DNA from 4 places in the Mesorhizobium sp. USDA 4132 genome. Region 1 is predicted to be linked to each of the others. Evidence: predicted binding sites of a transcription regulator. Region 1 holds the regulator's gene; each other region holds the start of a gene.
What was found. Region 1 encodes PhoB, which activates phosphate uptake and scavenging genes when phosphate is short. Its sites were predicted from a motif close to TGTCATNNANCTGTCAT; they were not measured.

Region 1 (7,919 bases):
CCTTGATCTTGTCGCGCGAACAGCTGCAGCGGTCGAACACCGGGTGCGGCGCGTAAACCCGGACGCCGCGCTCGTGGAAAAGGCGGAACAGCAGACGCTCGATCGCAACCCGCGGGTCGGTCAGCTCGTCGGTGTCGATCGTTTCCACCAGGGTGCGGGCTTCGGCCCAGGAATCGTCCTCGGTGAATTCGAAATCGCGCTCATCGCCGTCGCCGCCATGCAGGTCCGGCTGCCGCATGCGCTCGGGTGCCTGCGGCAGGAACTGCGCGACCAGACCGCCTGCTCGCCAGTTGTGACGCGGCTTACCATCGGCATCGCGATCGAAGAGCTCGGCAACGCCGAGGCGCACCCTGGTCGGGATCTGCTCCGACTGGCGGAAATAGACGCCGGCGATCTCCTCCAGCGATGAGCCGTCCATCGGCACGATGCCTTGATAAGGCTGCATGCCGCGGCCCTGGTCGATGGTGAAGGCAAGTACGCCGTGCCCCAAGAGGTCCGCAGATGACGTTTTGCCTTCTTCAACGGCGGCCGCCAAGGCTTCCTCGTCATAGCGGGCATAGGCGCGAAGACTGTCGGGCGTCGAGAAATCCGCGACCAGCAGATCGACGGGACCGTCGCCCTTGGTCTGCACCGTGAACTTGCCGTCGAATTTCAACGATGTCCCGAGCAGGGCCGTCAGGACGATCGCCTCGGCAAGCAGCCGCGCGACCGGGCCTGGATATTCGTGGCGGCTAAGGATGGAGTTGAGCAGCGGCCCGAGCTGGACCGCCCGGCCACGCACGTCGAGACCGTCCACCTGGAAGGGAACGACCCGGTCATCTCCGGCAAAGTCGAGTTCATTGAGTTCCACAGTCGCTTCCGCCATGTCTTCACTCCTTCGCGCCGACCCAAAAACCTTTACACAAGCGCCAGCCCGAGCGGAACCGCTGGCCGGAGGAAAAGACGTCGACGATGTGTGTTGGAACGCCAGTCCATAGGACGGCGTATTGTTGAAAACCGACAGATGGGGGATTGCGGGGCGGAAATCAAGGTTCGATCGCCGCCGCTCTCCGCATCCGCACCGTCCGGGACATTGCGTTCAGACCGCGCCGAAGCACCAGGCGAGAATGGATTTCTGTGCGTGCAGGCGGTTCTCAGCCTCGTCGAAGACCACCGATTGCGGGCCGTCGATGACCTCGTCGGTGACTTCCTCGCCGCGATGAGCCGGCAGGCAGTGCATGAACAGCGCCTCCTTGTCGGCCCGCTTCATCAGGTCGGCATTGACCTGGAAGGGCTGGAAGACGTTGTGGCCGCGCGCCTTGTGCTCCTGGTTCATCGAGACCCAGGTGTCGGTGACGACGCAATCGGCGCCGGCGACCGCCTTTTCGGCATCATGGCAAAGCATGATGTTGCCACCGTTGTTGCGCGCCCAGTTGAGAAACTTGTCGGCAGGTTCCGACCCCATCGGCACCGCCATGTTCATGCGATAGCCGAAACGGGCAGCACCTTCGACGAAGGAATGCAGCACGTTATTGCCGTCGCCGGTCCAGGCAACCGTCTTGCCGGCGATCGGCCCGCGATGCTCTTCGAAAGTCATGATGTCCGCCATGATCTGGCAGGGATGCGTGTCGTCGGTCAGGGCATTGATGACCGGTACGGTCGCGTGTTCGGCAAGCTCCAGCATACGGGCGTGATCCGTGGTGCGGATCATGATGGCGTCGACGTAACGCGACAGAACCTTGGCGGTGTCACCGATCGTCTCGGCGCGACCGAGCTGCATTTCGGTACCCGACAGGAACAGCGTCTCGCCGCCGAGCTGGCGCATGCCGACATCGAAGGATACGCGGGTGCGGGTGGAAGGTTTTTCAAAGATCATCGCCAGCATCTTGCCGGCTAGCGGCTTTTCCGCCGTGCCGGCCTTGGTAGCCTGCTTGCGGGTCTTCGCGTCGTCGAGAATGCTGCGCAGATCAGCCGGGGAAACGGCGGAAAGATCGAGGAAATGCTTGGGAGATGCCATGTGATGTTCCCTGTGACGCGGGAAACCTACAACGGCATCCCCCTTTTTGCCCGCTCAGGCCGATTTCTTCATTTCCGAGGCGGAGAGCTTTTCCGCCGCTTTCTCGATGCGGGAGAGACCCTCGCGGGCTTCCTCCGCTGTGACTGTGAGCGGTGGCAGGAGACGCACCACGTTGTCACCGGCCGGAACGGCCAGCATGTGTTCACCCCGCATGGCAGCAACCAGGTCGCCCGCCGGCACCTTTGCCTTCACGCCGAGCAGCAGGCCTTCGCCGCGGATATCCTCGATGACGTTGGGGAAGCGATCCTTGAGGCTGGCGAGCCCCTGCCGCAAGACCAACGTGACGTCGCGGACATTTTCCAGGAAGCCATCCCCCAGGATCACGTCGAGCACGGCATTGCCGACCGCCATGGCCAGAGGGTTGCCGCCGTAGGTGGTGCCGTGGGTGCCGGCTGTCATACCGGACGCAGCTTCCGCCGTGGCAAGGCAGGCCCCGAGCGGGAACCCGCCGCCGATGCCCTTGGCGAGCGCCATGATGTCGGGCGAAACGCCCGTCCATTCATAGGCGAACAGTTTGCCGGTGCGGCCGACGCCGGTCTGGACCTCGTCGAAGATCAACAGCAGGCCGTTGTCGTCGCAGATCTGCCGCAGCGCAGCCAAGAATTCCTTTGGAACCGGCCGGATGCCGCCCTCGCCCTGGATCGGCTCGATGAGGATCGCCGCGGTCGCATCGGTGATCGCAGCCTTCAAAGCGTCCATATCGCCGAACGGCACCTGATCGAAGCCTTCGACCTTGGGGCCGAAACCTTCGAGATATTTCGCCTGGCCGCCCGCAGCGATGGTCGCCAACGTGCGGCCATGGAAGGCGCCCTCGAAGGTGACGATGTGGAAGCGTTCCGGATGGCCCTTCACGAACTGGTAGCGGCGCGCGGTCTTGATGGCGCATTCGAGCGCCTCCGCACCGGAATTGGTGAAAAACACCTTATCCGCGAAAGAGTTGTCGGCGAGGCGGCGCGACAGCGTCTCCTGGCCGGGCTGCTCGAAGAGGTTGGACGTGTGCCAGACCTTGTCGGCCTGCGCCTTCAGCGCGCCGACGAGATGCGGGTGGCCATAACCGAGCGAATTGACGGCGATGCCCGCGCCGAAGTCGAGATATCGCTCTCCACTTTCCGTCACAAGCCATACGCCCTCGCCGCGTTCAAAACGCAGCGGAGCCCGGGCAAACGTGTCGAAAAGCGCGGCTTCAGCCATGGCGACATCACTCCTCTAGGCAGTCAAAAAAGGCCGACAAAACCGGCCAGAAAAACCAAAAATGCCGCCCACTGGGCGGCGGGGGCACTATCGGGGTTTAGGCCGTCAATGTCAACAAAGCTCGGTGTTTTAGGCGCGTTACGACCGGAAACCGACAGGCGCTGGCTTCTGTGACAAAAAAGACTCTCCATCACAGCAAGTTGGGGAAAACCACGAAATCGAATCCCGCAGATTCCTCCGACTCTTGCCACGGAGTCAGCCTCACACTAGGTTAAAGATCAATTACTAGACTGCATGCGGCGGAACTAGTCACCTCAAGCATAGATATAGTGGGTGCTGTGAAATGATTTTCACAGTAAAGGTGGACGGATTCTGCATGCCAGCGGCGTTCAAAGGCGGAGAACGGGCATGAACTGGACAGACGAGCGTGTCGAGAAGCTCAAAAGATTGTGGTCGGAGGGCCTGAGTGCCAGCCAGATTGCTGCACAACTGGGAGGCGTAAGCCGCAATGCCGTGATCGGCAAGGTGCATCGCCTCTGCCTGCCGGGCCGGGCGAAAGCCGGCGGCACGGTTGCGACCGGTCGCGCATCGGCTGCCAAGCGGACGACATCGGCGCCGCGGGCTCCGAACTATGCGTCGCGCGTCACGACCCGGACCGTTACCCGCGCCGTCGGCGCGACGATGGTCAAGGAAGAGATCGAGATCGAACCCTACCAGGAGATGGAATACCGTCCGGCCTCCAACGTGGTCGTGCCGATCTCCCGTCGCCTTGCATTGACGGAACTCACCGAGCGCACCTGCAAGTGGCCGGTCGGCGACCCGCTTAAGGAAGACTTCCACTTCTGCGGCTGTGAATCCCCGGATGCATCGCCCTATTGCGGTTATCACGCAAAGCTCGCCTACCAGCCGGTCAACGAGCGCCGCAAGGTTGCCGCACGGGTCTGAGCGGCGGCGCGACACGAGGGCAAAAATCGAAGGCGGGCTCAAGGCCCGCTTTTTTGTTGTGCATGGCAGATATGCCGGCCGAGCCTTGCTCCGGATCGGCATTGCGCCTATCTGAAAGACAGCGAGGACGACCTCCCCCATTCGGGCAGAAACTCCGGGACGGCCCGGAAAGCATCCCAGGAGGTCATCATGCGCTCGACACGCGACCGTATCCGCCATGCCATCAGCTTCGAACTGATCGGGCTCGCTCTCATCACACCACTCGGCTCCTTCGCCTTCGGCATGCCGGCCGCCGATATCGGCGTGGTCGGCATCGGCAGCGCGACGATCGCCACTGGCTGGAACTATCTGTACAATCTCGGCTTCGACCACCTGATGCAGCGCTTTACCGGCGGCACGCAGAAAAACACCGCCATACGCGTGGCGCATGCGGTGCTGTTCGAACTTGGACTGCTGATCGCGCTTCTGCCGCTGATCGCCTGGTATCTCGGCATCAGCCTCGCCCATGCGCTGACGATGGACGTGTCGTTCGCGGTCTTCTACGTGGTCTATGCCTTCTTCTTCAACTGGGCCTACGACAGGATCTTTCCGTTGCCGGAATGGCAGCGGCAGACCGAGGCGGCTTAAAGCCGCCTCTCAGGATTCCATTGAATAACCCGCGCCGCGGACGGTGCGGATGACATCCTGCATATTGGAGAAGTTGAGCGCCTTCCTGAGACGCCCGACATGCACGTCGACGGTGCGCTCGTCGACATAGATGTCGTGACCCCAGACGCCGTCCAGAAGCTGCGACCGCGAAAAGACGCGGCCGGGCGACGCCATCAGGAATTCCAGCAGGCGGAATTCGGTCGGGCCCAGGCGCACTTCGCGGCTCTTGCGGTGAACGCGATGAGTTTCCCGGTCGAGTTCGATATCGCCGCAACGGAGCACGCTGGAGAGCACTTCGGGACGGGCGCGGCGAAGCATCGCCTTGACGCGGGCCATCAGTTCAGGCGTCGAGAAGGGCTTCACGACATAGTCGTCGGCGCCGGTGGCGAGGCCGCGAACACGTTCGCTCTCCTCGCCGCGGGCCGTCAGCATGATGATCGGCAAGCGCTCCGTTTCCGGGCGCATGCGCAGCCGGCGGCAGAGTTCGATGCCGGAAACGCCGGGCAGCATCCAGTCCAGGATCAGGAGGTCCGGTACCCGCTCCTGAAGCCGAATTTCGGCTTCGTCGCCCCGCAAAACGGTATCGACCTCATAACCCTCGGCTTCCAGATTGTAACGAAGAAGCACGCTCAGCGCTTCTTCGTCTTCTACGACAGCAATTTTCGGCAGCATTCTTGGTCTGCTCCGTCAGTTCTATTCGGTGATCGCGCCGAGCGTGTTCGACGAGTCGTCCTTCGGACGATCGCCTTCCGGCTGGGCACCGGTCGTCATGTAGTAGATGGTCTCGGCGATGTTGGTGGCGTGGTCGCCGATGCGCTCGATGTTCTTGGCGCAGAACAGCAGATGCGTGCAGGTGGTGATGTTGCGCGGATCCTCCATCATGTAGGTGAGGAGCTCGCGGAACAGCGAGGTGTACATCGCGTCGATTTCCTCGTCGCGGCTGCGGATCGCCTCGGCCTTCTCCGCCGAACGCGTCGAATAGACGTCGAGGACGTCCTTGAGCTGCACGAGGGCGAGATCGGAGAGATGCTCCAGGCCGCGAGCGAGCTTGCGTGGCACGCCGGTGCCCTGAACCGCGATGACGCGCTTGGCGGTGTTCTTGCCAAGGTCGCCGACGCGCTCCAGATCAGAGGCGATGCGCAGCGAACCGACGATCTCGCGAAGGTCGGCCGCAACCGGCTGGCGGCGGGCGATCGTGATGATCGCCTTGTCGCCGATCTCGCGCTCGGCGTGATCGAGGATCACGTCGTCGGAGATGACCTTCTGGGCGAGTGCGGCGTCGGAATTGACCAGCGCGCGCACGGCGTCCGAGCACATCTGCTCGGCGAGGCCGCCCATTTCGGAGATACGGCGGCTCAGGTATTTCAGTTCGTCGTCATAAGCCGACAGGATATGGGTCGATGCCATCTTCTAGTCCTCAAAATTGATTTTCAGGCGGCACAGTCGGCTGGGTCAGCCGAAACGGCCCATGATGTAATCCTGGGTGCGCTGGTCGTCGGGATTGGTGAACATCTTGTCGGTGTCGTTCTCCTCGACGAGCTGGCCGAGATGGAACATGGCGGTGCGCTGCGAGACGCGGGCAGCCTGCTGCATCGAGTGCGTCACGATGACGATCGTGTAGTTGGCACGAAGTTCATGGATGAGCTCTTCTACCTTGGCGGTCGCGATCGGATCGAGAGCCGAGCATGGTTCGTCCATGAGGATGACTTCGGGCGACACGGCGATCGCGCGGGCGATGCACAGACGCTGCTGCTGACCGCCGGAGAGACCGGTGCCGGATTCATGCAGGCGATCCTTGACTTCGGTCCAGAGGCCGGCGCGCTGCAGGCTCGCCTCGACGATCTGATCCATGTCGGCCTTGTTCTTGGAAAGGCCGTGGATGCGCGGACCGTAGGAAATGTTCTCGTAGATGGTCTTCGGGAACGGATTCGGCTTCTGGAAAACCATGCCGACGCGGGCGCGAAGTTCCACGACGTCGATGTTATTGTCGTAGATATCGTCCGTGTCGAGGGTGATCTTGCCGGTGACGCGGCAATTCTCGATCGTGTCGTTCATGCGGTTGAGGCAGCGCAGGAAGGTGGACTTGCCGCAACCGGAAGGACCGATGAGAGCCGTCACAGTGTTTTCGCGGACGTTGAGGTTCACGTCGAAAAGCGCACGCTTTTCGCCGTAATAAACCGAAACGTCCTTACCGATCATCTTGTGGGAAGCATCGCTCATCTTCTGGTCCAGCGCCTTTTCTACTGCCGATTCTGACATCATATTCATTGTCATACTCCTTCTACCAGCGCCGCTCGAAGCGACGCCGCAAGAGAATTGCGCCAACATTCATTAGGATGAGAAACAGGAGCAGGATGATGATTGCTCCCGAGGTACGCTCGACGAACGCGCGCTCAGCTTCGTTCGCCCACATGTAGATCTGGACCGGTAGCGCCGTCGACGGGTCGAGCGGCGTGGTCGGATAGTTGGCGACGAAGGCCACCATGCCGATCAGGAGCAGCGGTGCGGTTTCGCCAAGGGCATGGGCGAGGCCGATGATGGTGCCGGTCAGGATGCCCGGCATGGCAAGCGGCAAGACATGGTGGAAGATCGTCTGCATCTTCGAGGCGCCGAGCCCGAGGGCGGCAGCACGGATCGATGGCGGCACTGCCTTCAGTGCCGCGCGGGTCGCGATGATGATCGTCGGCAGCGTCATGAGGGTGAGCACCAGACCACCAACGAAGGAGGCCGAGCGCGGCAGGCCCATGAAGTTGACGAACACCGCCAGACCTAGCAGACCGTAGACGATCGAGGGAACGGCCGCGAGATTGTTGATGTTCACCTCGATCAGATCGGTGAACTTGTTCTTCGGGGCAAATTCCTCGAGATAGATCGAAGCGGCGACGCCGATCGGTAGCGCCAGGACAAGCACGATCAGCATCATGTAGAACGAGCCGATGAGCGCGACGCCGACACCGGCTGCTTCCGGACGGCTCGATGCGCCGTTGACGAAAATGCCGCCGTTGAAGTGCTTGGCAAGGGCTCCGCTGTCAGAGAGCTGCTTCATCCAGCCGAGCTGCTGGTCGTTGATCTTGCGGTT
Region 2 (7,919 bases), 2.7 Mb from region 1:
CCTGCCGTGAAATTCTGGATCGCGCCCTTGGTGGTCGCATAGGCGAGCAGCGTCGGGCTCGGACTGTCGGAATTGATCGAGGCCGTGTTGATGATGGCGCTACCCGGCTTCATGTGGGGAACCGCCGCCTTGGTGAGATAGAACATCGCATGGATGTTGACCTGGAAGGTCAGTTCCCATTCCTCGTCGCTGATGTCGCCGATGTCGGAAAACGTCGCCTGATGAGCGGCGTTGTTGACGAGGATATCGATCCCGCCGAACTCCTGGACAGCTTTTTCGATGATCGCCCGGCAATACGCCGCGGTCTTGATATCGCCCGGAACCAGCACCGCCTTGCGGCCGGCCTCTTCGACCAGGCGCTTGGTATCCTCGGCATCCTCGTGTTCATCCAGATAGGAAATCAAGAGATCGGCGCCCTCGCGCGCATATGCGATCGCCACGGCCCGGCCGATACCGCTGTCGCCGCCGGTGATCACCGCCTTCTTGCCGGCCAGCCGACCGGAACCGCGATAGGAGAGTTCACCGTGATCCGGAACCGGATCCATGCGCCCGGTAAAGCCCGGCATCGGCTGCTGCTGTTCGGGAAACGGCGGAGTGGGATACTGGGCCATCAAAATCTTCCTTGTTGTCGAGGTCGCGAACTGATCGCCCCAACTGGCCTCGTCTGGAGTTGTTCCCAATCAAAATGCACAATCAAAAAAGAGAAAATACGACGCGACCCCACCTTTCGGCTCACGCCCCAGGGGTGATTGCTCCGTCGCCCCGCCGCAGGCGTTTCAGCTGATTGACGATCCGCAGCGAGCTTGCAGCCCGCGCCGCCGAAAAATCCGAGCTCTTCGACAGGATTTGCAACATGTCCTCCGCCTCGTCTGCCGAGATGGTGCCCCGGGCGGCCAGACCGTCAATCAGCATCAGCATCGCTCCCTCGACCGCGAGCGACCTTCGGCGCGTTTCCATTTCGATTTCATCGGCATCGGACATTGCAGGCTCCTTGAACTGTCACCTGCCGAATGGTTTGCGGAGAAGATTGTTCCTCATCTTCCGGCTCGGTTTTAACGCGAGCCCCGAAGTCCTTCCGTCGGTCAGCCGCCGTTCTCGCCGTCAACAGGCGATGATGGCCCCCGGTCGACCTTGCCAGGCCCCGCCTTGTAAAAATACTGGCTCGCGACCAGCCAGCCCTTCAACGGCCGCATCGGCGCAAGGCAGGTGAGGAGCAGGAAAGGAAGCGAGATCAGCAGATGCACCCAGAACGGTGGCTGGAAACTGGTCTCGATCCAGACCGCGAGCGCAATGCTCGGAATGCAGCCGAAGCACATCACGAAAAAGGCGGGACCGTCTCCGGGATCAGCGAAGGAATAATCGAGGCCGCAGACCTCGCAAGCCGGCCGCATCGACAGGAACCCGTTGAACAGATGCCCCTGGCCGCAACGCGGGCAACGGCCGCGCGGGCCGGTGCTATAGGGAGGAAGAGGCGCCCAATTCGCGTCATGGGACATGGAAATCTGCCTTTCGTGACAGGAGACAAAATGTGTTTTCCGGATAGTTATCCGGCAGACCTTTATAACAAGCCGTTCCCTGCCGGGCACAATCTCGGCTTTTGAGGCTCGGCACGAAACTTCTGTCATCGATCTATGGCAGGCAGCTCCAAAACAATAGTCTGGCGTCGATCGAATCGCTGCCCTTCACCTTAGACGGAATTTCATGGCTTCAGAATTTTCAGGCCTCGGCATCGCCCATCAGGGCCGTTTCACCCGGCTGAAGTGGCATCGCCTGCGCCGCAGCTTCAAGGACCCGCTGTTTTCCGCGCGCGTCATGGTGGAAGGCTTTCGCCTTGGAGCATCGACCGAACTCGACCTGCGCGTCCGCGCCGATGGCGGCTTTGTCGTGCTGCACGACGAGGAGCTCGAAGGCGAAACCACCGGCCACGGCCTCATCCGTGATGCTATGCCCGAAACCATCCAGGGCCTGACGCTTCTGCAGGGCGGCCATCCGCCGATCCTCAGCGAGGATCTGGCGACGATGCTTCAAACAGCGCATCCGGACGCCCTGTTGCAGTTCGACATGAAGGACGGGATGGAGGCGATCGGCGCACGCGGCATGGATCATCTCGCCGATCATTTCGGCAATGCCGGCTCCTCGATCATCGTCAGCGGCGCCGATCTCGATCTTGTCGTCGCCATCAAGCAGAGACTGCCGGGCCTCAAGCGCGGCATCGACCCGAGCGGCAAGCTCATGGAGATCTATCGCCACCAGGGCCTCGAGGCCGTCGAAACGGATCTGCGCGCCGATATCGCCGGCCCGACCGAGCCTGACACCATCTATCTGCACTGGCCGCTGGTGCTGCAGGCGGCCAAAGATGGGCTCGACCTGATCGGCCTCTGCCACGATGCCGGCAGGCTGGTGGATGCCTGGACCTTCAATCTCAAGAACCCGGACGCCGGGTTCGACGAGGCCGAAGCCCGCAGCTTCTCCGCCCTGATGGCGCTGAAGCCGGATCAGATCACCACCGACGAACCGGTCGCCACGGAACGTGCCTGGGCGGCGATTTCCGGTTGAAGTTCATCAATCGTCCAACCCGAACGGATCGCGAAACACCCGCCGGTTGACCAGCTTCAGGCTGCGGTCCGGCTGGATGATGTAATTTTCCTCGACCCGCTGGCCGAGTTCGTTGCGGAACTCGTGCGGCACGACGCTGCCGATCGGCGCCTTGGTGAGCTTGGTGCGCGGCTGGCCGCCATAGGTGATGCTGCCGGGGATCGGCCGGATGCCCGGCCCGATGTCGATTGCTCCGGTGGTTCCGCCGCCGTCCGTGCTGCAGCCGGCAAGCGCGATCACGAGACCGGTTATGGCGATGATGTTTCTCATGGGCTGATCCTTCCCGATGTCCCGCCGATGCGGTGGACTCACTGAACTTCGCGGATATGCGGGAGGTTCCATACCACCTGGCGAGCCGATAAATCCTCTACCCATCGCCAAAATATCCGATACATCTGTGGGCCGCCAGTAACGCAATGGGGAGAATGACAGCCGTGACGAAAACCTTTGGAGCGATGTCGATCGCCGAGCTTTCCGCGCTCATCCAGATGGGCAAGGTCGATCCGATCGAGGTCACGGAATCGGTCCTCTCAAGTATCAAGGCCTATCCCGACAAGGCCGTGTTCATCTCGCTTCTTGAGGACCGCGCCCTCGCGGAAGCGCAAGGCTCCTCCAAGCGCCTCAAGGAAGGCCGCTCGCTCGGCCTGCTCGACGGCATCCCGATCGCCTGGAAGGACCTCTTCGACATCGAGGGCCTGCCGACCACCGCCGGCTCGAAAGTGCTGAAGAAGGCCGCTCCCGCCGCGAAGGACGCAGCGATCGTCGACCTGCTGAAACAGGCGGGCATGGTCGCGGTCGGCCGCACCAACATGAGCGAATTCGCCTTTTCCGGCATTGGCATCAATCCGCATTACGGCACGCCGCACAATCCGCATGGCAAGGACGCGCCGCGCATTCCCGGCGGCTCCTCCTCCGGTTCCGCCGTCGCGGTCGCAGCCGGCCTCGTGCCCGTCGCGATGGGCACCGATACCGGCGGCTCGATCCGTATCCCGGCGGGTTTCAACGGCATCGTCGGTTACAAGGCGACCCGCGGTCGTTATGCGATGAACGGCGTCTATCCGCTGGCGACCAGCCTCGATTCGCTCGGCCCGCTCTGCCGCACGGTGCAGGATGCGGTCTGGGTGGATGCCGCCATGCGCGGGCTTGCAGTACCGCAGACGGCCCGCCAACCGGCCCGACCGCTCGATATCGTGATCCCGACCAATATCGTCCTCGACGGCGCCGAGGCGGGCGTGGTGGCCGCCTTCGAAGCGGCGATCGAGCGCCTTGCAAAGGCCGGAGCCAGGATCACCCGCTTCGCCTTCCCGACCTTCGACGAACTCCCGAAGCTGATGGTGAAATACGGGCCGATGGTGACCGCCGAAGCCTTCGCCCTGCATCGCGAGAAGCTGTCGGGACCGGATGCGGAGGAGATGGACCACCGGGTGGTCGCCCGCACCCGCCTCGGCGAAAAGACCAGCCTGTCCGATTATATCGCCATCGTCGAAAACCGCGCCCGGATGATCGCCGAAACCGAGGCACTGGTCGGCGACCGCTTGGTCGCCATGCCATCGGTCGCCCATGTCGCCCCGCCGATCGCGCCACTGGAAAAGGACGATGAGCTGTTCTTCGCCACGAACGGCAGGACGCTGCGCAATACCGGCTTCGGCAACTTCCTCGACTGGTGCGGAGTCTCCATCCCCTGCGGCACCGGCGATGCCGGCATGCCGGTCGGCTTCCTCCTGTCGGCCAATGCCAATTGCGATGAAACGCTGCTGCAGGCCGCGATGGCTTATGAGGAGACCATTCGCGGGTAGGAATGGCAGGGCGAGCAATGGCGCCGGATCATCTTCCGGCAGACATCGGCCCGCCGGCAAAGCCGCGAAAGTGCGCGCAGGCTCATCCCATAGAAGAGTTGCCTCCATGCGCAGCTAACTAAGGAACCGTTTCCCCGTAACCGGGATCACGGCAGTTGCCTTTTGCTTGTTCCGATATCCTCGGGAGCCTAGCCTCTCCCCTGGATTTTGAGGAAAGCGGCGCACCATGCAACTCGATTTGAACGGCAAGACGGCACTGATCACGGGCGGCTCCAAAGGCATCGGCCTTGCCTGCGCCCAATCTCTCCTGTCCGAAGGCGCACGCGTCGTCATCTGTTCGCGTTCCCAGACGAATATCGATACGGCTCTGGCAAAACTGCCCGGCGCAATCGGCTTTGCGGCGGATCTGATATCGGAAAACGAGGCGCTGTCGCTCGTCGACAAGATCGAAGCCGAAGTCGGGGAGCTCGATATCCTCGTCAACTGCGCCGGCGCCGCGCGCCGCACGCCGCCCCAGGACCTGAGCCCGGCCCACTGGCGGGCCGCGATGGACGCCAAATATTTCTCCTACATCAATGTCATTGATCCGGTGGTCAAACGGATGGCGGCCCGCCAGGCGGGCGTGATCGTCAACGTCATCGGCGGCGGCGGCAAGGTCGCATCACCGATCCACCTTCCGGGCGGGGCCGCCAACGCGGCGCTGATGCTGGCGACCGTCGGCCTTGCCAACGCCTATGCCGCCAGCGGATTGCGGATCATCGGCATCAATCCCGGCAATACCGAAACGGAACGGGTAACCGAGGGCCTTCGGGCGGAGGCGGCGCTCCACGGCATCAGCGAACAGGCGGCCCTCGAAAAACTGGTCCAGCGCATCCCCCTCGGCCGCATGGCAACCCCCGAGGAGATCGCCAACGTCGTCACCTTCCTGAGTTCGTCGAAGGCAAGCTACGTCACCGGCGTCGTGATCGGCATGGACGGCGCCCTCACCCCGATCGTCGTCTGACGGAACCTCTCGGATGCCGGCCGGCGTGCGCCACGCTGCCTTCCACTCATTTCCCTATTTCAGCCATTAGAGATGCAGGTCGATTACATGAGCAGCAATTCCGAGTTCCTCTGGTATATCCCGAACGATGTCAAAGCTGGCCATCGCGGCGATTCCTCCGCCGAGAACCACAACAGCCTGGAGACGCTGACCAGCCACGCCAAGGCGTTGGAGGAGCACGGCTGGAAAGGCGCGCTCGTCGGCACCGGCTGGGGCCGGCCGGATACGTTCACCATCGCAACCGCTCTTGCCGCCCGCACCACCACCTTCGAGCCGCTGATCGCCATCCGTCCGGGTTATTGGCGGCCGGCCAATTTCGCCTCCGCCGCGGCCACGCTCGACCACCTGAGCGGCGGTCGAGTGCGGGTCAACATCGTCTCCGGTCAGGATAACCTCGCCGCCTATGGCGACAGCGAGGGCGATCAGGCGCATCGTTATGCCCGTACCAAGGAATTCATGCGGCTGGTCCGCCGGCTGTGGACCGAAGAGAACGTCACGTTCAGGGGCGAGCATTTCCAGGTCACCGGTTCCACGATCGAGCCTCGCCTCCAACCCCGCGGCGACCGCAAGCACCCGAAACTCTATTTCGGCGGCGCTTCGGAAGCCGCCGAACGGGTGGCCGCGACGGAAGCCGATATCCAGCTTTTCTGGGGTGAACCGCTCGACGGCGTGGGGGAGAGGATCGAACGGCTGAAGACGCTGAGCAGGCAGTTCGACCGCGACCTTCCTCCGCTCCAATTCGGGCTTCGGATCACCACTCTCGTCCGCGACACGACGGAACAGGCCTGGGCCGATGCCGAGGCGAAGGTCGCCGAGATGGCCAAGGGTAAGGCCGGCAACTGGAACGACCACGGAAAGCCGGTCGCCGTCGGCCAGCGCCGGCTGCTCGAACTGCACGAGCGCGGCGATGTCCTCGACGACAACCTTTACACCGCGCCCGGCAAATTCGGCGGCGGTGGCGCCGGCACCACCTGGCTCGTTGGTTCAGCGCAAGACGTTACCCGTTCGCTGCGCAGATATGAGGATCTCGGCATCACCCATTTCGTGCTCTCCGACACGCCTTATCTCCAGGAGATCAAGCGGCAGGGCGACCAGTTGCTCCCGCTTTTGCGCCGCTGACGCGAAACGCCGGTTTATCGCGGAACCAGTCGGTCTCTCCTCCGCAGTCAGGCCTCCCGACCAGCGTTATCTCATCGAAGACGACGGGCATTCTTCGACTGAAGCGGCGCCGCCGGCACTTCACCGACTGCCAAAGAAAGCAACAGTTCCGGAACCATCGACCCGGAGCTTTTTTGATGTGGTGTGGGGCAGACACGCAGGCTTCCGAAGGTGGCAAGACAATTTCCGTGCGTCCCGGTCATACCTTTGGATAGGGGGAACAGTCCCCTTGTTCAATAGTCTCACCGCCTGCCTCGGCGTTAAAATTCCGATCATCGATACGAGCCGAGGGGCATCCCCCCATTTGCCTCCCTTCGACGTCGCGCCGACCGAGATCAAGCACAATAGCAGTGAAGGAGACTTAGGATGCACTCCCCACAGCCCGCGAAGGCACAGTCCGCCGCCCCCCTGACAAGGCGCGACGACATTTCAAGGTTTTGGGCGTCCGCGATCGACCTTGAAGGACTTGTCACCAGGCCGCCCATGGGCGATCCGGACCACTCCGGATCCGATCCGGCGCTCCGCCAGATCGCTGCCGGCGGCCTCACCCCCTGGCAGATGCGCAATGTGCAGACCTATGTCGACATGTATCTCCGCTCGACAATCCGCATCGAGGCCTTGGCAGGTCTCTGCAACGTGAGCAGCGGCCACTTCCAGCGCGCCTTCAAGGCAAGCCTTGGCGAGACACCGCACAAATACGTCACCCGCATGCGCATGGAAACGGCCTGCCGGATGATGACCGACACGAACGAACCGCTCTGCCAGATCGCCCTGGAATGCGGCATGACCGACCAGGCGCACCTCACCAACAGTTTCCGCCGCCTGTACGGAATTGCTCCTAATGCATGGCGAAAACAGATGCTGCGCGAAAGGTCCGGACACAGCAGCCACGAGCCGGTCACTGTTGCGCTAAACTGACCGAAATCATTCGAATTCGCGGCGGCGCGGCTGCCAAGCCGATCAAAGGTGCCCCTGGCTGACGGCATTCCATCACAGGAGAATATCATGGCCCAGGAGCACCTGGATGCGGTAGAAGCGGCAATCGAAAACCTCGTGAAGCGCAGGCGCGAGCTCGTCGCAGCCCTTGTATCGAGCATCACGCAGACCCATACTGACGAGCTTCTGAGGGCGCAAAGCGCCTTGGAAGCGCTCTATCATGCAAAGGCCGACGAACAGCAGCGGATGCCATCCATCTAGGAAACTGGCGGCATCAAGAAAATCTGAGGCAATGCCGGCTCTGCGCCAACGGCATCGGCGATAGGCCTCCCAGGCCAGCGATCCGGTTGATCGTGGCGATCAAATTCTTCGTACCCTGTTAAAATACCATA
Region 3 (7,919 bases), 3.6 Mb from region 1:
ATTCCCGCTGCAGCCGCTGAAGGACCTCGGTTACCAGCACATCATCATCCACGGCCAGAAGGGTTATCACGGCGTTGCCATAGCTTCGAAGGTGCCGCTCCTCGAAGACCATCGCCAGAACTACTGCAATGTCGGCGATGCCCGGCACATCTCGGCGATCTTCGAGCGCGGCTCGCGGCGGATCCGCCTGCATAATTTCTATGTGCCCGCCGGCGGCGACGAGCCGGACCGGACGATCAACCCGAAATTCGGCCACAAGCTCGATTTCGTCGAGGAGATGAAGGCATTGAAGGCGGATGCCATGCCCGGCATTTCGTCGATCCTCGTCGGCGATCTCAACATCGCGCCGCTGGAGCACGACGTCTGGTCACACAAGCAACTCCTGAAGATCGTCAGCCACACGCCTGTCGAGACCGAGGGCATGAAGGAGATCATCGCCAAGGGCGGCTGGCTCGACCTGATGCGCCAGCACACACCGGAGCCGGAGAAGATCTATACGTGGTGGAGCTACCGTGCCAAGGACTGGGAAGCGGCGAACAAGGGCCGTCGCCTCGACCATATCTGGTCCTCGCCCGACCTCGGGCCGTTCCTCGACCGCATCGACGTGCTGAAGGAAGCCCGCGGCTGGAACCAGCCTTCGGACCACGTGCCGGTGACGGCGGTGTTCAAGTTCTGACGCAAACGTCGCAGGTTGCATCTGGATCCTCGGGTCGAGCCCGAGGATGACGAAAACAGAGGGCGTGCCGTGCTGTCAGTTCCGCCTGATGAGCATCAAGGTCGTCATCCTCGGGCTCGACCCGAGGATCCAGACACGAGGCTCGACGATCGAGGGCAAAGCTTCTTCGGAGCCTCAGGCAAACCGGTCCTGCATCGCTGCTGCCGCCTTGGCGAGGCCGGCGATATTGTCGCGGATGCGGTTCTCGATCACCCGGCCGACCTGGGGATATTCCTCCAGCAGGCGGTGGAATAGCGAGCGGCTGATCTTCAGGGCCTCGGAGTCCTCGATCGCCACGGCGGTGAACTTTCGCTCCACCATGGTCACGAGCGCCAACTCCGACAGCAGCGTACCGGGACCGACCGTCGCTTCCACCTTCATCTCGCCACTGCGGTCCGCCATCAGCAGTTCGAAGCGACCCCTTGCGACGATGAAGGCCGATTCCGCCGGGGATTTCTCCCGAAACAGCTGCTGGCCGGTCGTCACCTGCCGCCGCTCGGCACCGAAGGCGACGAGGCGCAGCTGGTCGTCGTTCATGTCCCGGAACAGCGGGACCTGCGAAAGCAGGCGAATATCTTCGGTCAGCGACATCAGGGCTCTTTACGGTACGATCTTGTAGCCGCCGTTTTCGGTGACCAGGATTTCGGCGCTCGACGGATCGCGCTCGATCTTCTGGCGAAGACGGTAGACATGGGTTTCCAGCGTATGCGTAGTGACGCCGGAATTATAGCCCCAGACTTCCTCCAGCAGCACGTCCCGGGTCACCACCTTTTGGCCGGCGCGATAGAGGTAGCGGATGATCGCCGCTTCCTTTTCGGTCAGGCGGATCTTCTTGCCGTCCTCGGTGGTCAGCAGCTTCTGGCTCGGCTTGAAGAGATACGGGCCGACCGTGAAGGTGGCGTCCTCGCTCTGCTCGTACTGGCGAAGCTGGGCACGGATGCGGGCGAGCAGCACGGCGAAGCGGAAGGGCTTCGTCACATAGTCGTTGGCGCCGGCTTCGAGGCCGAGAATGGTGTCGGAATCGGTGTCGTGGCCGGTCAGCATGATGATCGGGGCCTTGAAGCCGTTCTTGCGCAGCAGTTTCACCGCCTCGCGGCCGTCCATGTCCGGCAGGCCGACATCCATGATCAGCAGGTCGATCTGGGCATTCTTGGCGGTCTGCAGCGCCTTGGCCGCATTCGCCTCCTGGAGGATTGCGAACTCTTCGTAAAACGACAACTGCTCGACGAGCGTCTCGCGCAGATCATCGTCGTCGTCCACCAGGAGTATCGTGCGCGCTGCCATGCGTTCTTGCCTTTCGTCTCGCCGTTGCGTCCAGACTGCTGTTGCAGCCAATCGAAGCGCATTTAGGGCTCCTCGATCTAAATCCCTACAGCATCGACCCAAAAATCGGAATCGATTTTCGGAAAGTACGATGTTTCGATTCAATATGCGCAGCGCTTTAGTGTGCTATGAATTCAAACGAAATCATATTCAAAGCAAAACCTTGTGAGAGAAATGCAGCGTTTTCGCGGGGGAAATCACAAAAAGACTGCCGTCGTCACCGTTCGGACCGCGCCGCGCGACCGGCGTCGGGCGATCGTCTCCTTCGGCGGTATCACCGTGCCGGCGGCGCTCGGGCGATCCGGCACCTCTCCCTTCAAGCGGGAAGGGGATGGTGCAACGCCGATCGCGCCGATGCGCCTCCTCAAGGGCTATGTCCGTGGGGACCGCGTGACGCTGCCCCCGACGCCGCTTTCGATCGCGCGCATCGATAAAGACCTGCTGTGGTGCGACCAGCCGGAGCACCCGTCGTACAATCGCCCGGTGAGGGCACCCTTCGGGCCTAGTCATGAAGAGATGATGCGAGCCGACGGGCTCTACGATATCTGCCTCGTGCTCGACTGGAACGTCACCTCGCGAGCTCGCAACCGCGGGTCGGCGATCTTCCTCCACCTGATCAAGCCCGGCTACCAGCCGACCGCCGGCTGCATCGCCGTCAGTCTTCCCGACATGAAACGGCTGATCCGCTTCATGCGCAAGGGTACGGTAGTGAGGGTGTTCGGCTAAGGTATGAAACGAAAATGCCCGGCGCTGAGGCCGGGCATCTCGAAGTCAGAATTGAAAGACGTTTACTTCCACTCGCGAATGTCGACGAAGTGGCCCGCGACCGCGGCTGCGGCGGCCATCGCCGGCGAGACGAGATGCGTGCGGCCCTTGTAACCCTGGCGGCCCTCGAAATTGCGGTTCGAGGTGGAAGCGCAGCGCTCGCCCGGCTTCAGGCGGTCGTCGTTCATCGCCAGGCACATCGAACAGCCGGGCTCGCGCCATTCGAAACCGGCATCCTTGAAGATCTTGTCGAGACCTTCTGCTTCCGCCTGTTCCTTGACGATGCCCGAGCCCGGGACGACCATGGCGGACACGGTCGATGCGACGGCGCGGCCTTCGACCACCTTGGCGGCAGCACGCAGGTCTTCGATGCGGCCGTTGGTGCAGGAGCCGATGAAGACGCGGTCGATGGCGATATCGGTGATCTTGGTGCCGGGCTTCAGGCCCATATAGTCCAGAGCGCGCCATTTCGAGGTGCGCTTGGTTTCGTCCTGGATATCGTCCGGGTTCGGAACGGAGCCTTCGACCGAGATCACGTCTTCCGGTGAGGAGCCCCAGGAGACGATCGGCGGCAGGTTGGCGGCGTCGAGCACGACGACTTTGTCGAAATGCGCGCCTTCGTCCGTCTGCAGCGTCTTCCAGTAGCCGAGCGCCATGTCCCAGGCCTTGCCCTTCGGGGCGCGCGGTTTGTCCTTGATATACTCGAAGGTCTTTTCGTCCGGCGCGATCAGGCCGGCGCGGGCGCCGCCTTCGATCGTCATGTTGCAGACCGTCATGCGGCCTTCCATGGAGAGCGCGCGGATCGCCTCACCGGCGAACTCGATGACATGGCCCGTGCCGCCGGCGGTGCCGATCTCGCCGATGATGGCAAGGATGATGTCCTTGGCGGTGACGCCCGGCGGCAACTGGCCGTCGACGCGCACCAGCATGTTCTTCGCCTTCTTCTGCACCAGCGTCTGGGTGGCGAGCACATGCTCGACCTCAGACGTACCGATGCCGTGCGCCAGCGCGCCGAAAGCGCCGTGGGTGGAGGTGTGGCTGTCGCCGCAGACAATGGTCATGCCCGGCAGGGTAAAACCCTGTTCGGGGCCGACGATGTGGACGATGCCCTGGCGGACGTCCTTTTCCGAATAATATTCGACGCCGAAGTCGCGGGCGTTCTGGGCAAGCGCTTCCACCTGGATGCGGCTTTCCTCGTTCTTGATGCCTTCGTGGCGGTCGGCCGTGGTCGGGACGTTATGGTCCACGACGGCGAGCGTCTTTTCCGGTGCGCGGACCTTGCGGCCGGCGATGCGCAGGCCCTCGAAAGCCTGCGGCGACGTCACCTCGTGAACGAGGTGACGGTCGATGTAGAGAAGACAGGTGTGGTTCTCGTCCTCGGAAACGACGTGGTCGTCCCAGATCTTGTCGTAAAGGGTGCGGGGTGCGCTCATGGCTGCTGTCCGTATAACTGACTGAAACTGGAAATGGGTGTCCGGCAGCACAGGGCTGCCTCAAGCTGAGGAAAGTCAGCTAAGTCGGTCGCAAAGCGCCCCGGATACCCGCGCGAAAAACCGTGCCGGCAGACGTTTGTGGTCCTGCAGCACGACGATATGGTTCGCGAGGCATCCGAATTTCGATCCCATGGCGGCTGGAATACCAGTTTCCGAAGAAATCGGCAATCGAATTGCGTTGCGGGAAATCTGTCGCATCTCTGTCATAAAGCTTTCGCGGAAACGTGGTTGATCTCAGTTTCCATAACGGAGGAATGCCAAGATGTCCGAACCCATGCAAGACCAGCTCAGCCGCATCAAGGAAGAGATCGCCGACAGCTTCGATGAAGAGCTGGAAATGCAGATGGAAGAGGACCGGCTCGACGAGCTGGTCGCCGAGGGCATGTCCGAGCCCGCCGAGGCGACGATCGACCGCCGGATCTATTTCCGCGAACTGTTCCGCCTCCAGCACGAACTGGTCCGCCTGCAGGACTGGGTGCAGTACAAGAAGCTGAAGATGGTCGTGCTGTTCGAAGGCCGCGACTCGGCGGGCAAGGGCGGCGCCATCAAGCGCGTCACCCAGCGCCTCAATCCGCGTGTCGCCCGCGTCGTCGCGCTGCCGGCGCCGACCGAGCGCGAACAGAACCAGTGGTATTTCCAGCGCTACGTCCCGCACCTGCCGACCGCCGGCGAAATGGTGATGTTCGACCGCTCCTGGTACAACCGCGCCGGCGTCGAGCGGGTCATGGGCTTCTGCACCAAGGACGAGCTGGAAGAGTTCTTCCGCTCGGTGCCTGAATTCGAACGCATGCTGGTCCGCTCGGGCATCATCCTCGTCAAATACTGGTTCTCGATTACCGATGAGGAGCAGGAATTCCGCTTCAAGATGCGCATCCACGATCCGCTGAAACAGTGGAAGCTGTCGCCGATGGACCTCGAAAGCCGCGTCCACTGGGAAGAATATACCAAGGCCAAGGAAGAGATGCTCCAGCGCACCCACATTCCGGAAGCGCCGTGGTGGGTGGTGCAGGCCGTCGACAAGAAGAAGGCGCGGCTCAACATGATCTCCCATCTTCTCGCCCAGGTGCCTTACGAGACCGTGCCGAAGGAGCAGATCGACCTGCCGGGCCGCATCCGGAACGACGACTACATCCGCCATCCGGTGCCGGCGGATATGTACGTTCCGGAAGTGTACTGATATCCGCTGCGCCCTGCCGTCGTTGACGCTGCGGGGCGCTCGGCAGAGCCTGAAACGGCGAGGCGGCCTTCGGGCCGCCTTTTGCGTTACCGCTCTGTCCTTTTCCGCAAACGTGCTTCGAGGCCGCGCAGGGCCAGCGACAGGCCGATCGTCAGCAGCAGGTAGATATAGGTGACGATCGAATAGGTCTCGAAGAAGCGGAAGGAGCCGGCCGCGTAGACCTTGGCCATCTGGGTGATGTCGGCGACGCCGAGTACCGAGACGAGCGAACTGTCCTTCACCATCGAGACGAAGTCGTTGGAAAGCGGCGGCAGGATCACCCGCATCGCCTGGGGGAAGACGATCAGCCGGAAACGCTGCCAGCGACTGAGGCCCAGCGCCTTCGCCGCCTCGATCTGGCCGATGTCGACGGCCTGGAATCCGGCGCGAAAGATTTCGGCGATGAAGGCGGCATAACCGATCGTCAGGGCAATGATCGCCCGCCAGAGCAGCGAGACATCGCGCACCAGAAGCGCCTGGCTCCAGCCGCGCTCGATCAGCGGCGACACTACCCAGTTATAGAACGTCACGAAAGCCGGTGCGCCGACGAAGGCGATGTAGAAGAGCAGGACGAGGATCGGGATGCCGCGGATGAGCTCGATATAGAAACGCGCCGCCTGCCTCAGCACGACATTGCCGGAAAGCCCTGCAAGCGCGATGCCGAGCCCCAGCAGCGTCGCCAGGAGAAAGGCTGCCAGCGTCACGCCGACCGTGATGCCGATGCCCCTGGCGACGACATTGAAGACCTGGGAATAAAGGTCGTTGAGGGCGATGACTGCCGCCAGGCCGAGGCAAAGTATCGCGAAGGCGACCAGCCACCAGGGGAAATCCTGTGGCTGTGACGTTCTGCGACGCGAAGGCGCCATGCCTCTACTGGCCCATCTTGTAATCGAGGAACCACTTCTTGTTCAGCGCATCGAGCGTGCCGTCAGCCTTCAGCGCGGCGATCGCCGCGTTGACCGGCGAGACAAGATCAGATCCCTTCTTGAAGATGAAGCCGAAATCCTCGGTGCCGAGCGGCTCGCCGATCAGCTTCAGGGTACCACCGGAGGCCTTGACGTAACCGTCGCCGGCGGTGCTGTCGGTCAGCACCAGATCGACATCTCCCGCCTTCAACGCCTGCACGGTCGCACCGAAGGTTTCGAACAGCTTGATCCGCGGGTTCTGCTCGTTGCCGTCGAGGATTTCGTAGACCGCCGTGTAGAACGGGCTTGTTCCCGGTTGGGCGCCGATCAGTCCGGTCGTCAGGACGGCAAAACTCTTTGCGTCGGCGAAGCGTTTTTCATCGCCGCGCACCAGCATCAGCTGCTGTGAGCGCATATAGGGATCGGAGAAGTCGACCTTCTGTTTACGATCATCCTTGATGGTGATGCCGGTCATGCCGATGTCGTATTGCCCGTCGGAAACGGCCTGGATCATCGCGTCCCAGCTGGTGTTCTGGTATTCGAGCTTGAAGTTCAGCCGCCTGGCGATCTCGTTCATCGCATCATATTCCCAGCCGATCGCCTTGCCGCTCTTCGGATCGACGAATTGCAGCGGCGGATAGGCGTTTTCCGTCACCACCACGACGGTTCGGCCGCCGAGATCGGGAAGATCGATGGCAAGGCTCGGGGAGGGGGCAAGAAAGAGTGCGGCAAGGCCGGCAATAACGGTGCGGCGGAAAGGCATCAGGACACTCCCGTAAAATGAGAACCGCATTCGACTCTCACGAAACCGGCTCAGATGACAAGCGGCGAAATCGGGTGCGGGGCATCAACTTTCCCGTGCTCCGGAACAAAGCGGCGCATGCCGCCTTTACGAGGCAGCGAAGGTTCCAGTGCGTTCAAGAGCATCAAGCCGCCGGAGGATATGTCTATGGTTTCCGAACAGCAACTGATCTCCAAGATCACCTGGCGGCTGATGCCGTTTCTCGGGGTTCTTTATCTCATCGCCTATATCGACCGCCAGAATGTCAGCTTCGCCAAGCTCGACATGGTATCCGCACTTGGCATGAGCGAATATGCCTACGGGCTCGGCGCGTCCCTGTTCTTCATCGGTTATTTCCTCTTCGAAGTGCCGAGCAACCTGTTTCTCACGCGGTTCGGCGCCAGCCGCTGGTTCGCCCGCATCATGATCTCCTGGGGCATCGTCACCATCGCGCTCGCCTACACCCAGAACGCTACGATGTTCTACATCCTGCGTTTCCTGCTCGGTGTGTGCGAAGCCGGGTTCTTTCCGGGCGTCCTCTATCTTCTGACCCTCTGGTTCCCGGAGGATTATCGCGGGCGCATGGTCGGGCTGTTCATGATCTTCAGCGCTCTTGCCAATGCGGTCGGCGCTCCGCTCGGCGGCACGCTGCTCGATCTCGACGGGCTTCTCGGTCTTGCCGGCTGGGAATGGGTTTTCCTTGCGACCGGGGTGCCGGCCG
Region 4 (7,919 bases), 2.8 Mb from region 1:
GCGGTCTGGGCGAGAGCGGACGAAGCGGCAAGGCTCGCGGCGAGAATCAGGGTACTGAAACGAAAATAGCGCATGCGGATAAGGTAATCCGCCTGCGCCGAAGGTCAAACCCGATTTGTCGTGTTACCGACAATTTGATCGGCTGCGGTCAAAGACCGGAACCGAACGCCGATATCAGCCCTGACGAGCCTTGAAGCGCGGGTTCATCTTGTTGATGATGTAAACGCGGCCCTTGCGGCGAACCAGACGGTTATCGCGGTGACGAGCCTTCAGCGCCTTAAGCGAGTTCTTGATCTTCATTTTCCTGGTCCAGCAGTCTGTGGGCGCGAAGCCGCATGTCTATCAATCAAAAGCGCGCCGCCAAGATTCTTCGAGGGGCGCGCTCTCAGTTGGGCGTGCAGATAACCCGAGCCAATCTGCATGTCAACCTTGTGACGACGTTTTCAGGCCCTTCAATTCGGTCACATGGCCCATTTTCCGGCCCGGTCGGGATTCCGTCTTGCCGTAGAGATGGACCAGAACCTCATCGCGGGAGAGCCAGGCGGGTACGTCCAGAATGTCGTCGCCGATGAGGTTGGTCATCACGCAGTCGGAATGGCGGACGGGGTTGCCGAGGGCCAGGCCTGCGACAGCACGGATATGCTGCTCGAACTGCGACACGACGCAGGCGGCTTCGGTCCAGTGGCCGGAATTGTGGACGCGCGGGGCGATCTCGTTGGCGATCAGCGTGCCATCCGCCATCACGAAGAACTCCATGCCGATGACGCCCACATAATCCAGCGCCGCGAGCAGCTTCTCGGCCGATTCGCGGGCGGTCTTCGCCGTCGCTTCGGTGATCGTGGCGGGCAGGGTGGAGGTGTGGAGAATGCCGTTGCGGTGGACGTTTTCGGCTGGATCGTAGCAGGCGACCGTGCCGTCCTTGGCTCGGGCGGCGATGATCGACACTTCGCGTTCGAAGGGCACGAAACTTTCCAGAATCAGTGGCACGCCGCCGAGCGCGTCATAGGCGCCGGCCGGCTTGTCGTCGGCGGAGCGGAAGACGCGCTGGCCCTTGCCGTCATAACCCATCCGGCGGGTCTTCAGGACGCCCTGGCCGCCGAAATCGGCGAGCGCCTTTTCGAGGTCGGACTGGCTGTCGACGGCATGGAATCGGGCGGTCTCGATGCCGCAGGAATTCAGGAAGCGCTTTTCGGTCAGCCGATCCTGCGACACATCGAGTGCCTTGGCCGGCGGATAGACCGGCACCGAGCGCTGCAGCACCTCGGCGGCGGTGACCGGCACGTTCTCAAATTCGTAGGTGACGACGTCGCAGCGGCTGGCGAGTTCGGCAAGCGCTGCCGGATCGTCATAGGCGGCAGTAATCTGGGCGTTGGCGACTTGGGCTGCCGGGCAGTCGGCCTGCGGTTCGAGCACGATCGTGCGGAAGTTCAGCCGGGCCGCGGCCATGGCCAGCATGCGGCCGAGCTGGCCGCCGCCGATGATGCCGATCGTGTGGACAGTCATGGAGCCTCGTCGATTGGGTAGTCGGCAACCGCCGCACTCTGGCGGGCGCGCCATTCGTCGAGCCGGTCGGCGATCTCATCGTCGTTGAGCGCGAGAACCGCGGCTGCCAGCAGGGCGGCGTTGATGGCGCCGGCCCGGCCGATGGCAAGAGTACCGACCGGAATGCCTGCCGGCATCTGGACGATCGACAGCAGGCTGTCCTGGCCGGACAGCGCCTTCGACTGAACCGGCACGCCGAAAACCGGCAGCGGCGTCATGGCGGCGGTCATGCCGGGCAGGTGTGCCGCACCGCCGGCACCGGCGATAATCACCTGGAAACCTTCGGCACGGGCGCCCTTGGCAAATTGCATCATCCGTTCGGGCGTGCGGTGCGCCGAGATGATACGGGCCTCGTAGCCGATATCGAGCGCTTCCAGCGTATCGGCGGCGTTCTTCATGGTCTCCCAGTCGGACTGGCTACCCATGATGATGGCGACGGCAGGTCTTTCAGACATGGCGGGACCCTTACGCGATGATGTCCGGAACAAGCTGGTCTTCGAGCTGAGTCATCTTGTCTTTCAGCGACAGTTTCTTCTTCTTCATGCGCTGCACGCGAAGAGCGTCGCAGCCGACCTGGATCATGGCATTGATGGCGGCGTCGTAATCCTCGTGTTCCTGTCGAAGTTTCGCGAGCACCAGCCGGACATCCGCCTGTTCCTGATCTGCCATATTCCAGTCCCCATTCTCACGCCCGGCATTTCAGCGGTCGCCGGCATTCTCCGCAAGCCTCTACCACCAAACCGCGTTAACGGGAAGTTAGACAAGGTCACGAATTTGCCTCCTTGAAACCATGATTTCACCTTCGACAAACCCGGCCGATCGTGTCACACTTCCTTCGTAAACCTGAAGCCTCGGCATTAGGGAATGCCGTGGTAGGTACTAAGGAAGGAACATGCCACATGACCGTCCAGGCTCATATCGCATCGCTTGAAAAGAAGCATGGTGCTTTGGAGGAGGAGCTCCAGGCAATTCTCGCGTCACCCTCCGCCGACGACCGTGAAATAGCCGATCTCAAGCGGCGTAAGCTGCGCATCAAGGACCAAATGCAGCGCATAAAGGCATCCACGCGTCATTAGTTCCTCAGTAGGAGAACCCGCCGCTCGCCCATTGTTTCATCAGTTAGAGGCGAATAATCAAAGCGGCAAAATAATCCAGAAATATCAATGACAAGGTTCTGGTCGTGGTGCAGGGGACCACAAAATCCAAAAAGATTTAAAAAGCCCCGGTCGTCACGACCAGAATTGATCGAGCCACAGGTTCAGCCTGTCGAAGCCCTTGCTGTTGACGGAATAGATGCGCCGCGTGCCCTCCGCCGTCACATTCACCAGATTGCTGTCCAGAAGCGCCTTCAAGTGCTGCGATACCGCGGGCCGGCTGATCGGTAGGCCCTGCGCAAGTTCGTTTACGGTTTTCGGAGCGCGCCGCAATTCCTCCAGCAGATACCGCCGGTTAGGATCAGCTATGGCTGCAAAGGGGTCAACGGTTGTCATGCGTTGAACTTACGGTAAACGCCCGGTGACGGCAAGATTTATTGTGCATCGCAACAATATGGACTGCCTTATTTTGCGTTGCTTTTTTAGCGACGCCTCGCCTGCCTTGCCGGGTCAGAACGGCAGGCCGTCCCACAGCAGTTTCAGCCCCGCACAGAATGCCAGACCGTAAGTCATCGGATAGAAGGTTTCCGCCTTCAGATGCTTCACGACGGCCGCGCCAAGCATGGTGGCGATCAGGGCCACCGGCAGCAGGGTAGCGGAGATGGTGAGGTTCTCCGCGTCGAGAGCACCCAGCAGGAAATAAGGGATAACCTTGACCGCATTGACGATCGCAAAAAAGCGGATGCTGGCGCCGGTATAGGATTTCGGATCGAGCCGCATCGGCAGGACGTAGATCTGGAAAGGCGGTCCGCCGGCATGGGCGACGAAGCTCGCGTAACCGGACAAGGCGCCCCAGAACGTGGCGGCGGCCGGGCGGTGCGGCAGGGGAGCCGCCGGCCGGTTGGAGCGAGGACCGTAGACCTGCCAGAAATATCGCACGGTAAACAGGAGCGTCGCCGCGGCGATGACGAGGCGCAGCGCATTGTCGGAGACATAGGCCGAGGTCGCCCAGCCGAGCGCGATGCCGATGATGCCGCCGGGCAGGATCATCAGCAGCGTTCTGGGATCGTTGAAGTTTCGCCAGGACCATAATGCGACGATATCCATGACGATCAGGATCGGCAGGAAGATCGCCGCCGCCTTGACCGGGTCCACGGCGAGCGACATCAGCGGCACGCCGAGCAACCCGATAGCACCGCCAATGCCTCCTTTCGAGAGGCCGACAAGCAGAACGGCGGGGATGGCGAAGGTGAAGAACGCGAAGCTAAGCGTATCGGGCATGAAGACTCAGGCGGGTGATGAGGGAATGGTTGATCCGGCAGGCGGTCCGGTCTATCGAATTTGCGGACAGAAAACGAGTGCGGATTTCATAAACCGATCCGCCGAACGGGAAGAAACATGACCAGACAGGAAGACCGCTGCCGCCTGGTGCTGATCGTGCCGCAATATGACGATGCCGATCAGCAGGCCAGGGATCTCGAAGCAGCGCTTGCCGGCGGCGACGTCGCCTCGGTGATCGTGCCGCAATATGGCCTCGACGACCAGGCCTTCCAGAAGCGCGCGGAGGCACTGGTCGAACTGATCCAGGCGGCGGGTGCTGCCGCGCTGATCTCCGGGGACAGCCGAGTGGCCGGGCGCATCAAGGCGGATGGCCTGCATCTTGGCGGAGACCTCACCGAGCTGGGGGAGGCGATCGAGAAATTCGTGCCGAAGATGATCGTTGGCACCGGCGGGGCGGGCGACCGGCATCAGGCGCTTGCGATCGGCGAACATCGTCCCGACTATATCTTCTTCGGCAAGCTCGACGGTGATATCAAGCCGGAAGCACATCCGAAAAACCTCGCGCTCGGCGAATGGTGGGCATCGATGATCGAGATCCCCTGCATCGTCATGGGCGGCACCGATACCTCCTCGGCGCTTGCCGTCGCGGAGACCGGTGCGGAGTTCGTGGCGCTCAGGGAAGCGGTATTTTCCAACCCCCAGGGCCCCGGCGCCGCGGTCGCCGAAGTCAACGCAATTCTGGACGAAAAAGCGCCACGGTTTGGGGCTTGATGGAGCCCATGCCGTCGAACCGCCTTTCCCGCGTGATTCTCAAAGGGCTGCTGGCGACGTTCATCGCTTCGGCGGCAATGCCTTGCCTTGCGCTGGCGCAGGCGAATTCCAGGGCCGTGACCCGGCCGGTGGAGCCCAATTTCCAGCCGATGAAAAAGGGTCGGGTCGAGATCCAGCCGGTTCCGGGCTCAGCAAAGGGAACCAAGGAGCCAGATGGCCAGCCGAGCGGGATCATTCCCTCGGGCGGCGTCGAACTCTACCAGCGGATGGGTGCAGCCCTGCCGCCCGCGCCGCCTGAAAAAGCCTATACCGGTACCGTCGACGATGCCTATGGGGCCTACCAGCGCGGGTTATACCTGACGGCGCTCGACAAGGCGCTGACCCGGGCCGGGGCCGGCGATGCAGCGGCCCAAACCCTGGTCGCGGAGATGATGACCAAGGGGCTCGGCATCAAGCGGGATGCGAAGACAGCGGCATACTGGTATCAGAAGGCGGCGGAAGGCGGCGATCCAGCTGCGATGTTCCAGTATGCGCTGCTGCTGATGACCGGCCGGGACGTGCCCCGCGACAAGCGGCAAGCCGACGATTTCATGCGCAAGGCGGCAGAGGCCGGCAATGCCTCGGCGCAGTTCAACTGGGCGCAGATCCTGGTTTCCGAAAATCCCGGCGACAAAGGCCTGCGTCTGGCACTGCCATTCTACGAAAAATCCGCAAGGCAAGGCGTTGCCGATAGCCAATATGCTGTGGCGCAAGTCTATGTGGCGCTGAAGGACCTGCCGGCGGAAAAGAAGGCGCGGGCCCGCGAATGGCTGGAGCGTGCCGCAGATGCCGGTTTCGACACCGCGCAGCTCGACATGGGCCTCTGGATGGTCAACGGCATCGCTGGAGAGCGCAACTACGAAAAGGGTTTCGAATGGCTACGGATCGCGGCCCATCGCGGCAATGTCGTGGCCCAGAACAAGCTCGCCCATCTCTATATCAACGCGCTCGGCACCCGGCCCAATCCGGTCGAGGCGGCAAAATGGTACGTGCTGTCACGCCGCGCCGGCCTGCAGGACCCTGAGCTTGAAGACTTCTATCTCGGGATCAACGAGGAAACTCAGCGCCAGGCGATCGACGCGGCGAACAAGTTCCGGCGTGGGTGAGGCCTGCTCCGGCAAAGCCGGAGCAATCGATCCAGTGAATCGATTGCAGGGCCGAACGCGCTGAGTCAAAGCGAAGCGCCGGGAGACGGTGCGGCAAATAGCCGGCCCGATCAATTCGCCGACAAAGCGTGGCCGACGATCATCGCGTGACCTCCCGCCAGCAGGGCAATCACGAAGATCCAGAGAGCCATATAGAGTACCGGCTTATCGGCAGCCCTGCGGTCGAAGCGTTGGGTCAGCGCAAAGATCGCCGTCGAGACGAGTGCGGCGACCGGGATGATCGACAGCGCGAAGGGCGCGGGTGCATAACGGTCGGGCGTGCCGTCGAGGCCGAAATGCACAGCAAGGTCTGCGCCTGGCGCTATCGTGAACCAGGCTGCGAGCGATGCCGCGGCCATGGTGGCAAGCAGCGCGAGGCTCAAGGTCAGCGGTAGCGTAGCCTTCATCCTGCTTCCTCCAATGATACAGCCGGGACAAGATGGACCCAGTTTTGCAGACGCGGCCAGCGGCGGCAATGCCCGCATTCCCGCAGACGACTTGAATTTCGCGCTGTTTTATGGTCTTGAAGCCGCCAATCAAAAAATCGCTCATAAAACGCCGTCCCGTCCAGACGACAAGTCGGGACAACCCCCAAGGATTTCCCGCATGGCCCGCTCCGCCCTTCTCAACGTCATGGTTCAGGCTGCCCTCAAGGCAGGCAAGTCGCTCTCCAGGGATTTCGGCGAGGTGCAGAACCTGCAGGTTTCGGTGAAGGGCCCCAGTGATTTCGTGTCTCAGGCGGATCTGAAGGCGGAAAAGATCGTCCGCGACGAGCTGCTGAAATCGCGTCCGACCTACGGTTTCCTCGGTGAGGAAAGCGAAGAGCTGAAGGGCACCGACGGCGCGCATCGCTGGATCGTCGATCCGCTCGACGGCACCACCAACTTCCTGCATGGCATTCCGCAGTTCGCAGTCTCCGTTGCGCTCGAGCGTAATGGTGAAGTGGTTGCCGGCGTCGTGTTCAACCCGGCGACGGACGAGCTGTTCACCGCCGAAAAGGGCGGCGGCGCCTTCATGAACGATCGCCGCATCCGCGTCGCTGCCCGTCGGGTGCTGTCCGATTGCGTGATCGGCTGCGGCATGCCGCATCTCGGCCGCGGCAATCACGGCAAGTTCCTCGTCGAACTGCGCCACGTCATGGGCGAAGTGGCCGGCATGCGCCGCTTCGGTGCGGCGGCTCTCGACCTTGCCTATGTCGCTGCTGGCAGGCTCGACGGCTTTTGGGAAACCGAGCTTTCGCCGTGGGACATGGCGGCGGGCCTGATCCTTATCCGCGAGGCCGGCGGGTTCGTCTCCGACATGAAGGGCACGACCGATATCTTCGGCAGCGGCAATGTCGTGGCAGGCAACGAGCTCATCCAGAAGGCGCTGATCGACGTCGTCAACCGGCCCGTTCCGACCCGCTGAGGCATTTTTGCGCCACCGCCCAGCTTAGCGCTGCAGTACTGAATAGCTGACTGTTTTCCTAAGCTTCTGCACTTCAATTCGTCGCATTTTTCAACTAGCCTCCGGGCCGGCAGACTACCGGAGGCGAAGGCTTATTATGGCGAATGCGACAGTGGACGATTTGGACGCGTCTGAAACGAACCGCGGCGGTTATGCCTATAAACTGTCCAATCCCGCATCGTTTTTATGGACGATGCTGATCTTCCTGATCATCGTCGGTTTCGTCGCGTCGATCCTCTACCGCCAGGCTGCGCATGCCTTCCAGACCAATCCGGGCCTGAACGGCCTCATTCTCGGCGTTCTCCTGATCGGCGTGATTCTGGTTTTCAACCAGGTGATCGCCCTGATGCCGGAAGTGCGCTGGTTCAATTCCTTCCGCGCCGCCGGTAACGCCGACAAGGTCGGCCGCGAACCGCGCCTGCTGGCGCCGATGCGAACCCTGATCGGCAGCCGCCGCAGAATGGCGCTGTCCACCAATGCCTTCCGCTCCATCCTCGACACGATCGGCACGCGCCTCGACGAATCACGCGACACCTCGCGCTATCTCATCGGCCTGCTCGTCTTTCTCGGCCTTCTCGGCACGTTCTGGGGCCTCATCCAG

Region 2: ACZ9IU_RS16655 (glycerophosphodiester phosphodiesterase) is a predicted target of PhoB. The motif match lies at 1,620-1,636, and genes of this name have one in related genera.
Region 3: ppk2 (polyphosphate kinase 2) is a predicted target of PhoB. The motif match lies at 4,498-4,514, and genes of this name have one in related genera.
Region 4: ACZ9IU_RS17345 (YdcH family protein) is a predicted target of PhoB. The motif match lies at 2,365-2,381, and genes of this name have one in related genera.

What each region holds. Positions count from the first base shown of each region.
Region 1 covers NZ_JBWCCP010000001.1:588,009-595,927, reverse strand. Annotated here, with positions in the region: gene ACZ9IU_RS03030 (Hsp33 family molecular chaperone) at 1-865, opposite strand, end outside; gene argF (ornithine carbamoyltransferase) at 1,079-1,996, opposite strand; gene ACZ9IU_RS03020 (aspartate aminotransferase family protein) at 2,051-3,247, opposite strand; gene ACZ9IU_RS03015 (GcrA family cell cycle regulator) at 3,656-4,192, shown strand; gene ACZ9IU_RS03010 (PACE efflux transporter) at 4,382-4,819, shown strand; gene phoB (phosphate regulon transcriptional regulator PhoB) at 4,829-5,512, opposite strand; gene phoU (phosphate signaling complex protein PhoU) at 5,534-6,247, opposite strand; gene pstB (phosphate ABC transporter ATP-binding protein PstB) at 6,293-7,108, opposite strand; gene pstA (phosphate ABC transporter permease PstA) at 7,122-7,919, opposite strand, start outside.
Region 2 covers NZ_JBWCCP010000001.1:3,250,608-3,258,526, forward strand. Annotated here, with positions in the region: gene ACZ9IU_RS16640 (SDR family oxidoreductase) at 1-611, opposite strand, end outside; gene ACZ9IU_RS16645 (hypothetical protein) at 733-981, opposite strand; gene ACZ9IU_RS16650 (DUF983 domain-containing protein) at 1,083-1,496, opposite strand; gene ACZ9IU_RS16655 (glycerophosphodiester phosphodiesterase) at 1,702-2,556, shown strand; gene ACZ9IU_RS16660 (hypothetical protein) at 2,563-2,865, opposite strand; gene ACZ9IU_RS16665 (amidase) at 3,030-4,391, shown strand; gene ACZ9IU_RS16670 (SDR family oxidoreductase) at 4,618-5,394, shown strand; gene ACZ9IU_RS16675 (LLM class flavin-dependent oxidoreductase) at 5,482-6,552, shown strand; gene ACZ9IU_RS16680 (helix-turn-helix domain-containing protein) at 6,958-7,509, shown strand; gene ACZ9IU_RS16685 (hypothetical protein) at 7,597-7,788, shown strand.
Region 3 covers NZ_JBWCCP010000001.1:4,190,103-4,198,021, reverse strand. Annotated here, with positions in the region: gene ACZ9IU_RS21005 (exodeoxyribonuclease III) at 1-676, shown strand, start outside; gene ACZ9IU_RS21000 (cyclic nucleotide-binding domain-containing protein) at 851-1,306, opposite strand; gene ACZ9IU_RS20995 (response regulator transcription factor) at 1,316-1,999, opposite strand; gene ACZ9IU_RS20990 (L,D-transpeptidase family protein) at 2,213-2,764, shown strand; gene leuC (3-isopropylmalate dehydratase large subunit) at 2,827-4,236, opposite strand; gene ppk2 (polyphosphate kinase 2) at 4,559-5,473, shown strand; gene ACZ9IU_RS20975 (amino acid ABC transporter permease) at 5,560-6,378, opposite strand; gene ACZ9IU_RS20970 (transporter substrate-binding domain-containing protein) at 6,383-7,180, opposite strand; gene ACZ9IU_RS20965 (MFS transporter) at 7,367-7,919, shown strand, end outside.
Region 4 covers NZ_JBWCCP010000001.1:3,394,889-3,402,807, reverse strand. Annotated here, with positions in the region: gene ACZ9IU_RS17370 (tetratricopeptide repeat protein) at 1-74, opposite strand, end outside; gene ykgO (type B 50S ribosomal protein L36) at 175-300, opposite strand; gene ACZ9IU_RS17360 (5-(carboxyamino)imidazole ribonucleotide synthase) at 424-1,503, opposite strand; gene purE (5-(carboxyamino)imidazole ribonucleotide mutase) at 1,500-1,997, opposite strand; gene ACZ9IU_RS17350 (YdcH family protein) at 2,008-2,211, opposite strand; gene ACZ9IU_RS17345 (YdcH family protein) at 2,442-2,618, shown strand; gene ACZ9IU_RS17340 (ArsR/SmtB family transcription factor) at 2,772-3,032, opposite strand; gene ACZ9IU_RS17335 (sulfite exporter TauE/SafE family protein) at 3,147-3,917, opposite strand; gene ACZ9IU_RS17330 (thiamine phosphate synthase) at 4,035-4,688, shown strand; gene ACZ9IU_RS17325 (tetratricopeptide repeat protein) at 4,688-5,833, shown strand; gene ACZ9IU_RS17320 (SdpI family protein) at 5,944-6,279, opposite strand; gene ACZ9IU_RS17315 (inositol monophosphatase family protein) at 6,479-7,279, shown strand; gene ACZ9IU_RS17310 (hypothetical protein) at 7,416-7,919, shown strand, end outside.